Regions from separate parts of the Phocaeicola sp. RTP21359st1_B8_RTP21360_211022 genome, predicted to be linked through region 2. Evidence: riboswitches for the same ligand, from Rfam matches in the RefSeq annotation. Region 2 holds a riboswitch; each other region holds the start of a gene.

Region 1 (3,286 bases), on a different contig from region 2:
GCCGTCCACAAGGCACTGACCGTCGAGGCGAACGTGACGTTGCCCGAAGCGTCCCACGCGATGTTGCCGCCCGCGACCGCTCCGGCTCCCGAGGCATCCAGCCGCCATTTATAGCCCCGGATACCGTTCGAGCCGAGCGTAATGCTACCTGCGGCAGAGGTGCAGCTCCCCACAGTGTTGTTCTTCGTACCCCGGTAAAGGGAGTCGGCATCCACCGTCCAGCCGCCGATTTTCCCTTTTGTAACGTTCAAGGTCAGAGCTTCGATGTTTCCGGCGGTAATCAAGGAGGCTTTCAACGCCGCCGTGTCGATGCGTGCCGCAGCGATAATCCCCGATGTGATCTGGGAAGCACTGATGGAAATCGTCTTAATCGTATCGGCCGAGAGTGTTCCGGTAAAGACGCCGTCCTTGTCGATGTAGGTCGCACCGACCCAGTTCAGACTCACTCCGCTGCCGAACTCGACCTTGCCTGTCGTGGCGTTATACCTGACATACTGGTCGCCATAACCCAACTGGGCGTTACCGCCGTTATCTACATAGAAGGTTTTGTAGCCATCCCTAAATCCATAGATGCCGTTTACCGCCTCTGCGGCGATCGTTCCCGAGGAGGTCTTCGTATTGAGTGTAAACGAGCCTATGGCTATCCCGGAGACGGTGCCGTCGCTGTTTTTCGTGCCCGCAAAGAGTTTGGGGGTGATGACCGTGTTGCCGTTGATGAGCGTCTTACCCGTATTCCACTCCTTGACCCAGTCGAGCATGTCGGCATCGACCCCGTCCTTGCCCGGGATACCCGCCTTGGCTTTCGACCAGACGAACGACAGATGATAGACAATACCGGAAATTGTCACGGGAATATCTATTGTTCCGTGGTCGGCGAGGGTCGTCGTACCGGCGGTGATAACGTAGGTTAAGGTCTTCGTGCCGTTATTGACGGTAACGGATGAGAATCCCGCCGGCTTACCCACCGCACCGATGGTAAAGGCCGTGAGTTCCTCGTCCCCGCACATCACCCGTACGGTCGAGGTGAGAGTGACGGACGAGAGAATCTTCCCCGTGTCATCCGCGGGGAACACGTATTCACCCAAAGACTGGGTTATGGTATACCCGTCCTTCTGGACATAGATGGTCGCCTGTCCCCGGGCGATGAGAATCTTTGCCATGAAACCTTTTTCTGAAAGTATAGTGCGGAATGATTCCGGCAGGTTGCGGATTTTTTTTCGTGTAAATGATATTATTATAAAAAATATTTGTATTTTTGTAATTGGAAATGGTTCCGGGCGGTTCGCCGCCACGGATGAAAAGGGAATCCGGTGAGAATCCGGGACAGTACCCGCTGCTGTAAGTCCCCTCAAGGTTGCCGCAACCTGCCACTGGTGTAATGCTGGGAAGGCGCGACGACTGGGACGAGTCAGAAGACCTGCCATGACCGGAAAAGGATTTACACCCGCGGGAGAAAATCGGGTTGCGATCAGATACGGAATGCCGTAGGAGTCATTCTCATATTTGAAGACAAACATAATCCCGTTCGTGTAAACCTGCGCGAACGGGATTTTTTGTGTTTGTTAAAAATATGTTTTATTAAAAAACAAGTAAGCTATGAAAAGAAATTTACGCTTTCTGGCGGGAGCTTTCCTGTTGACGGCAACCGCCCTGTTCACCGGCTGTAATTCAGACGATGACTTTTTGATGAATCCTCAAACTGATTCAGTAACTCCCGAAACCCGAGCCAACTTTAATGATGATGGCACTACAACCATTACATTCGATGACTTCGATGAAACATTCATGGCGGTTTCGCCTAAAGCAGAGAACTACTACACGCTTTATGGATATACTGCAGAGAACCAAATCAGGGAAATATACGATCCCGATTTTGTGTTTGTCTCCGACATGAATACTGTAACCAATTCTTATGGAGCGTATACTGAATTTTCCAGTGGTGCCATTGCGTTGTCGAAATACAATTATCGTTCTGATTCTGCTGCCGGCAAGACTTCTGGAACTAATTGGTGGTATACTTGGGAGAATCAATGTAGTGTCTATAATACAGCATCCACAGATGGGGCCAATACAGGGGCAGGTCACAGCGGTTCCAATTTTGCTGTTGTATACGGCTACTCTGATTTCGGAAATACGGAGTGGATGGCCAAACCTGAATTCTATTTTGACTCCCCTCGCAAATTCAAGGGTTTATGGTATTGTAACACAGCATATACCTATGGTGTGATTATAAATGGTAATCAGTTCGGAACATCGGGTGTTGCAACACCGTTGAGTAATCTGAAAGATTCTGACGGCAACAATATAGGATATTTCCAAGTCAACATCGAATGTTATGACGTAGATGGAAATTTGATCACCACTGTATCGAAATTGTTGGCCGACTACCGATATGATAAACCAACAGTGTCCCCCGTAACTACATGGACATATTGGGATATTAATGTAGCGGATGTGCAAAGTGTAAAATTCAATTTTGAAGGATCTGATGTCGATCCTATATATGGACTCAATACTCCGGCGTATCTTTGTATAGACGACGTTACAATAGAATAACAATTTAATATAGTTTGGCATAGAACTGATTTCAGTTCTATGCCCTTTTTATTATGAAGGCTTTCATATTTAGTATTCTTGTACTTTTGTTTTTTATTACAAGCTGTAATAAGAACGATGTAATTACTGAAGAAATAAAACAAGCTCCTATAATTGAACTCGATAGTGAGACTGGCATTTACACTATCAAAGTTGGGCGTGAACTGACAATTGCCCCGACATATAAATATGCGAATAATGCACTTTATGCATGGACAGTAGATGGAAAACTTCTTTCATCTGAATCAATATTGAAGTATACATGGAATCAGGAACAACATCTATATATCAAATTGCGAGTTGATACACCAGAGGGTTATGCGGAAGAAGAGTTAAAAGTAGAAGTATTGGAGTTAACTCCACCTACAATTTCAATCATAATCCCCTCTAAAGGATTAAAAGTGCCTCAAAACACGGATTATATTTTATCTCCAGATATTCAACATGACGATCTTGAAAATTTTAGAATTGAATGGGTACGCGATGGAGAAATCGTCGGAACAGAAAAAGCATATACGTTTCACGAAAAAGAACTCGGTACATATTCGATAACAATCCGGGCATCCAATATAGACGGAGAAACAATCCGTGATTTCGACGTAGAAGTTGTGGAAACAATGCCTTATTCCGTACGGTTTCCGACACCATCCTATACACAAACTTCTACGGATCGTTATACTTTTGCAGGGCG
Region 2 (3,286 bases):
GTTAATGACCACCGTTTCATTTTTAATAATGAGTGGGCTGTGTTGATACGCCAAGTTTGGAATCCGTCGGCATTATTATCATTTATATAACGGCGTGTAGACTGATATCTGCCATAGATGCCGATACCCAAACGATACAGTTTCCATGAATGTTGCCATAAGATATTTAAATTTGCATTATGGCTGGAAGTAGCATCAATAGGAAGATATTTCATATAATCTATACCTTTGTTAGGATATTGCGCTTTTGGATCAGCATAACTATATCCGCCGGCAAGGCTGAGAGATTTTGCAGGACGATAGTTGAAGGTGAAATCCATACCATAAATACGTGCCTTTGTCAGATTCTTATATTGTTTGCTCTTTTCTACTTCAAGAAACTTTTCATCGGGAGTTACGGAAATTTCAACCAGCTCAATCATGTTGTGAAGATAATTCATGTATCCGGTTAAACTGGCTTGGAATTTTTGCCCTACGTACTCGATACCGATTGAAGCATATTGTGAGGTTTGTGCTTTTAGATCTGTGTTGCCATGATATGCAGTCAAAGCACCGCCTCCGATAACGCCGGTATAATTATAATAAAGTTCTTTAATAGTGGGTGCTTTGTAGCCTAAAGCATAAGACGCACGCAAATTAATATGTTCTCCGGGTTTATAAAGTCCTGATATTTTCGGACTGAAATTCAATCCTGTTTCCTTGTGTTGTGTTCCTCGTACCCCGGCAGTCAGAACCAGATTTTCTCTGGCTGTCCATTCCTCCTGTATATAAGCTGCCAACGTATAAACGGAAGCGCGGTCACCGTCAATGTGATGAGGTGATTCCAAATGATTGTACTGATATTCGATTCCTGCATTTAAAATATGGTCCTCTCCAAGATAAAATACACTTTTTACCTGGCCTAATATTTGTTTCTGAATACTTTGTTTGATACGTTGACCGGCAAAGTAGGTGATACGTTCATGGCGGTCATTGTCTAGAAAATAATCAGTATGCTCGTTTAGCTTATAGTCATAGAAGTAACCGTATCTGCCATAAGATAGGTCTGCTGTCAGATAATTCCGTTTTCCTAATTTATATTTACTTCCTACTGCAAATGTATAGTTGCGATAATAAAAATCGTTGGCTTGATATTTCCAAGGACCGTGTGTACGCATTACCCAACGCTCATAATAAGTGCCTTCTGCAGTGAGGTCTAGTTTGCGATTGACTTGCCATTCAATGTTCTCGGACAGGGTATAGTTTGAAGAACGGTTTACGGTCAACATAGTAGAGCCGGATTTCAATTGATTCTGATCCCACTGTAGGTCTGTATTCCGCCAGCCATCGGTATGCCGGAAGTTGATTCCGGTTACAGATTTTATCTTTCTATAGTTAAAGCCGAAACTGGTACTTTGACGTATATCGCCATATTCACCTATGCGGGATGTGTTGGTGAGCTCCATTTTTTCACGGTTACGTTTGGTTATGATATTGATAACTCCGGCTATTGCGTCACTGCCATAAAGTGAAGAAGCGGCCCCTTTTACAATCTCTATGCGTTCTATATTAGCTGGATTTAATTGATTCAAGTCGTTTTGCCCTCCTACATCGCCATTCATTCTTTTTCCATTTATCATGATCAGGATATAGTCATTGTTCAATCCGTTTAGTTGGATATGGCTCCCCATATCACCATCATGAAAGGTCAATGAAGGACTAAGACCACTGAGCAAATCGTCTATACTGCGTGCCTGATATTGTTCCAAAGCTTTGCTGGTTATGACTTCAGTCTGTACGGGAGCATCTTTCAGATAATGTTCAGTACCTGTACCCGTGATGACCACTTCATTCAGTAATACGGACAATTCTTTATCGTCTTTATCTTTGAGAATACTTTGGGCACTTGCAATTTGTGTACCTAATAGTAGAATAGCAGGAAGTAAATACCTCATATTATGTTTTATTTAATTTGCAAAATAAAACATCAAGTTTCCCTCTGATAAAGAGGAATGCCACAAAGGAATAGACGTTGGAAAACGCTTGTTCGAATGGACACATACTTCTAATCCTGGAAGCTTGGTGTTTATTGTTCAACAGACTTAGCAGGTATTCTGGCTTTCCTCTGATTGGAAACCTTCCCATTTCTTCAAATGAAACAGTGGTTTTAGACTATCCAATCAACATCATGAGGATTTACAGCTGCAGGTACAGCCCCGGATTTACACCGGGTTCCCTTGCATCGGGCTATGTGATAGCCCGATTACTAATTCCGTTGCAAAGATAGAGGTTTATTTTATATTATCTTCGATAAGTCTTTGATTTTTTTAGCTTTTAAATTTTAAAGACAGACTGATGTAGAATGAACGTCCGGGGGTAAGTGTCGCATAATTGCTGTTATAAGGACGGTCATCCATATAATCGAACAGGTTTTCCATGCCGCATCCGGGTTCGATGATTACAGATTTTAAGTTGAAAGAATGGCGTGTGTTTAAATTCCACAATTGATACTCGGGAGCATAACCGTAACTTTTAGAGAAACGCTTGCTGTTGATACGGCCGTTCAAATTTATATTCAACCGATATATTTTCCATGAATGCGCCCATTGGGCATTGATATTGTATGCGTTTTTTATACTTTTGTCGATGGGTTGTTCCAATTCCACATCTTGGGTATTAAGATGAGTGTATCCTCCGCTTAAATTGAACCCGGCACCTAGGTATGCATTGGCGGATACATTGATTCCGTGGACTTTAGCCTCCGCTATATTATCACGTTGACGAACTTCCTTATGACCATATTGCTCCATAGCTTTATCTCCCGTGGCAATCGTATTATAATCTATCATGTCACGAATATTATTATAAAAAGCATTGACTGATACTGAAAAACGCTCATGTACATACTCTGCACTCAATGAGAAATAATTATTCTTTTCCGACTTTAAATCCAAATTACCTATTGTCAACCTGTCATTTTTTTTAGCTATGTCAGTGGCATAGAGTTCAGACAGGGTAGGAGTTCGGAAACCTGCTGCATAGGAGGCACGGAAATTGAATTTGCCGGGTTTATACATCAGTGCTACATTGGGAGTGGCATGATTTTTGAAATTTTCATGATAAATGTAACGTACACCAATCAAAGCCTGTAGGTTTCTCAGTAACTTTATTTCATCTTGTGCAAACAAGGCCAGTGTATAAGCATCTTCTTTGGCTATATTGTCTGTTTGACTTTTCAAGACATCAACGATATATTCTGTGCCGACTGAAAGTTTGTGCCGGTTACCTAATTTAAAAATACCTTTTA
Region 3 (3,286 bases), on a different contig from region 2:
CCTATATTGTATTCGCGTGCCTTTTCCGGGCGTAAGGAGGTATTTCCTATGCGTAGATAATAAAGGTCATTGAAGGTAGGTACGCGGAACGTATTCTTATACATTGCGCGGACGTATAATTGTTCTTCTTTCCATGGCTGAATGGAAACGGACAGGGTGGGCGACAGGCGTTTCCGGTCGTCGGGAGTATTCCCTGCTTTTACTTCTTCCGTAATGAAAGTCCCCACCAATGTGCACGATAGCTTGATACGTCCCCATTGGTAACGTGCATTGAGGGCTGTGAGCGAGGAATATCTCACCGGGTTGGGGCTGTCGTTGATATTGGTGTGAAGGGTATTGATGAATCCATCCTGCGCGAGCGATAATTCCAGACCTTTGACGGGCTGATAAAGCACGGCGGCGGACAGATAATATTCGTCCTGACGGTTGATGTCGGTCTGCTTTCCGTTTTCATACTTCACGTCTGTATCTTCGTATTTGTTCCAAGAATGGTTGAACTTGGCTTGCGCCTGCAAAGTCCATTTGGGGGAGAAGGTTTTCTTATAACGGGCTTGGGTGAAGAAATTCTCGTCCCACAAACGTTCTTCTGCCTTCGGGTTGTATAGAATGACAGCACCGGGCAGTCCGCGTTCGGAATAAAAATAATAGGCTTTCACATCCAGTGTACTTTCGTCATGGAAAGTATGAAACAGATTCGCCTCTCCCTGCCATGTATGAATATCCGAATTGTTTCTTTTCTCTTGAGTGATGTATTTTCCGTTTTCCAATGTGAAGGGATAATTACCGTCGGCACGCATAAAGGAAGCATCGACTGACAGACCGGTGTGTTCTCCCAGCTTCTGCCATCTGCGTATGGATGGGGCTATGTAGCCGAAGGCTCCTCCCCGGATTTGTATTTGTGACAGGGAGGATTTACCATTTTCGAAGACGGGTTTCTCCGTTTCAATGCTGAGTACTCCTGCCGAAGCATACAGACGGGCCGGTTGCAGCAGATTCTCATCTTGTCCGATTGCCAATGAAAGAGAGGATACATTGTCGAGGGAGAAACGCCCGATATCGATTTGTCCTGCCTGACTGTTGCTGACGACTACTCCATCATAGCTGACTGCTGTGTGTGCAGCTCCTAAATTGCGGACGGAAACGGTCTTCAGACCGCCTATGCCTCCATAATCGCGGACGTTGGTTCCGGCAAAACGCCTTACGGCATCTGCCATATTCTGTAACCCCAAGTTCTTTATATCTTCCTTGTTGATAAGTTGTACAGGGCTGCCGGTTGTTATTTTGGCAGGCGGACGTCTTGCTGTAACCGTAACTTCATCTATTTTATGCACTTTTCCGGTGATGGAATCTCCTTTCTTCTGTGCCTGTATTTCAAGCGGCAATAGGAGAAAGCTGCAAAGCAGACAAAGCCATAGCTTATAAGCCTGGTTATTTCCTTTCATTTAAAAAAAACATATTAATGAATAAATACCGCATTCTTACCGCTGCTCTTTCCTCGAAAGCGACGGTCGATGACTTTACGTTTTGCAGGTCTTCTGACTTACTCCTGTTTACTTGCCTTCCCACCTTATTATATATACAGGCAGTGGCGTGAGTGGATAAGTAAACCTATCCCCTTATAGGGGTAGATGGAGCTTACAGCAGCGGGACTGTTCAGGACTTGCACCTGATTCCCTTTTCATCCGCTTCCTCGCATCAGTCGGAGGTACGCGGAACAAAACATGGCAAAGATAGTTTGTTTGGATGAATAAGAAAAGGGAAATGATAAAAAATCCTTTTTTTAATTAGTTACAGATTTATTTTCTCCCAGCAAAAGTAGGCGTGTATAACGGTTCTTTTTTTAGTGACAAAACGACTTGATTCTATCCATGTTGAAGATAAAATAGAATAGTATTGAATAAAATAAAACTGATGCTTAACAACATTCAAATATTGATTTGCTTTATTCAATACAATCACTATATTTGTTAAATGGATAATCTTAAAATACGTAATAGATGAAACACTTGAATTTTATTTTAGCCGGTTTATTTTTCCTGTGCGGTATTTGTTGTCGGGCACAAGTGCTTCCTTTGGAAGAAAATGTGGTGCTGAACACCAAGGAAGGACAAATCAAAGGAAAACTGCTTTTGCCCGGTGGGGTGAAAACCTGTCCGGTGGTGCTTATTATAGCCGGCTCCGGACCTACGGATATGGATGGTAATTCAGCCATTGGCAATTTGAGGAATAATTCGTTGAAGTTTCTGGCGGAAGGCTTGGCGGCAAACGGCATCGCTTCCTTGCGCTTTGACAAGCGGGGGATAGGAACCAGTGCGTCGGCAGGTAAGGAGGAAGCGAAACTTCGTTTTGAAGATTATGTGAATGATGTGACGGGCTGGATTGATTACTTGGCGAAAGAGAAACGTTTTACGACAATCACGGTGGCAGGACATAGCGAAGGGGCACTGATTGGAATGCTGGCCTGTCAGAACCGGCCGAAGGTGAAAGGCTATATCTCGGTTGCCGGTGCGGGGCGTCCTGCCTACGAGATTATAGAGGCGCAAGTGGCTGCTCAACAGAATCCGGAAGCGGTGCGGAAGGAGGTGGCATCCATTAACGGGTCCTTGAAAAACGGCAAGGAAGTGAGTGACGTGCCGGCTTATCTGCAATCATTGTATCGGGCTTCTGTCCAGCCTTATTTGATTTCCTGGTTCAAGTATAATCCCCGGACGGTGATTGCTTCCGTCAAAGTGCCGGTCCTCATTGTTCAGGGTAAAAATGATATTCAGGTTTCGGTGGAGGATGCCGAACTTCTGAAAAAGGGTTGCCCGGCTGCCGAACTGCTTTTGATTGATAAGATGAACCATGTGCTGAAAGATTGTGAATCAAAGGCCGTACAGCAGCAGATGCTTACTTACGGGAATCCTTCTCTGCCGGTGAACAGTACTTTGATAGCTTCTGTCAGTACATTTGTGAAAAAACTGAAATGATATGGGAGAAATAAAGAAACGTTTGCCGTTGAAATGCCCTGCGTGTGATGCACCGTTGAGGGAGATTCATTTCGGTCCGGCACCCAATCCTGTCTGGTTGGTGTTATGCGGCAGAGCATCTGATGGTGTGGCTGTTGTGTCGTATGTTGATAAGCCATCTTTATGGATAAAATAAAAAAGAGGATGCCAAAAGTCTTGTTGAAGCTTTGACATCCTCTTCTATGTTATACTGATGCGTTATTTAATCTTTTCTCGAATCTTGCTAAGATAGGCACGCATCCCCGCAGCATCTTTCTTGTTGATGATATCTAACAGCT

Evidence for each region. Region 2 has a riboswitch for cobalamin ahead of AB5062_RS03320 (TonB-dependent siderophore receptor). Riboswitches for the same ligand answer to the same signal wherever they lie in the genome.
Region 1: it holds a riboswitch for cobalamin, as region 2 does, so the genes downstream of both, AB5062_RS04440 (DUF4465 domain-containing protein) here and AB5062_RS03320 (TonB-dependent siderophore receptor) in region 2, are expected to answer to the same signal.
Region 3: it holds a riboswitch for cobalamin, as region 2 does, so the genes downstream of both, AB5062_RS13335 (TonB-dependent siderophore receptor) here and AB5062_RS03320 (TonB-dependent siderophore receptor) in region 2, are expected to answer to the same signal.

Annotation. Positions count from the first base shown of each region.
Region 1 covers NZ_JBDFXP010000006.1:62,610-65,895, forward strand. Annotated here, with positions in the region: gene AB5062_RS04435 (hypothetical protein) at 1-1,160, opposite strand, end outside; cobalamin riboswitch at 1,252-1,440, shown strand; gene AB5062_RS04440 (DUF4465 domain-containing protein) at 1,597-2,556, shown strand; gene AB5062_RS04445 (PKD-like domain-containing protein) at 2,610-3,286, shown strand, end outside.
Region 2 covers NZ_JBDFXP010000004.1:171,464-174,749, forward strand. Annotated here, with positions in the region: gene AB5062_RS03320 (TonB-dependent siderophore receptor) at 1-1,934, opposite strand, end outside; cobalamin riboswitch at 2,066-2,265, opposite strand; gene AB5062_RS03325 (TonB-dependent receptor plug domain-containing protein) at 2,307-3,286, opposite strand, start outside.
Region 3 covers NZ_JBDFXP010000024.1:22,682-25,967, reverse strand. Annotated here, with positions in the region: gene AB5062_RS13335 (TonB-dependent siderophore receptor) at 1-1,442, opposite strand, end outside; cobalamin riboswitch at 1,508-1,735, opposite strand; gene AB5062_RS13330 (alpha/beta hydrolase) at 1,998-2,969, shown strand; gene AB5062_RS13325 (hypothetical protein) at 2,971-3,144, shown strand; gene AB5062_RS13320 (prephenate dehydrogenase/arogenate dehydrogenase family protein) at 3,207-3,286, opposite strand, start outside.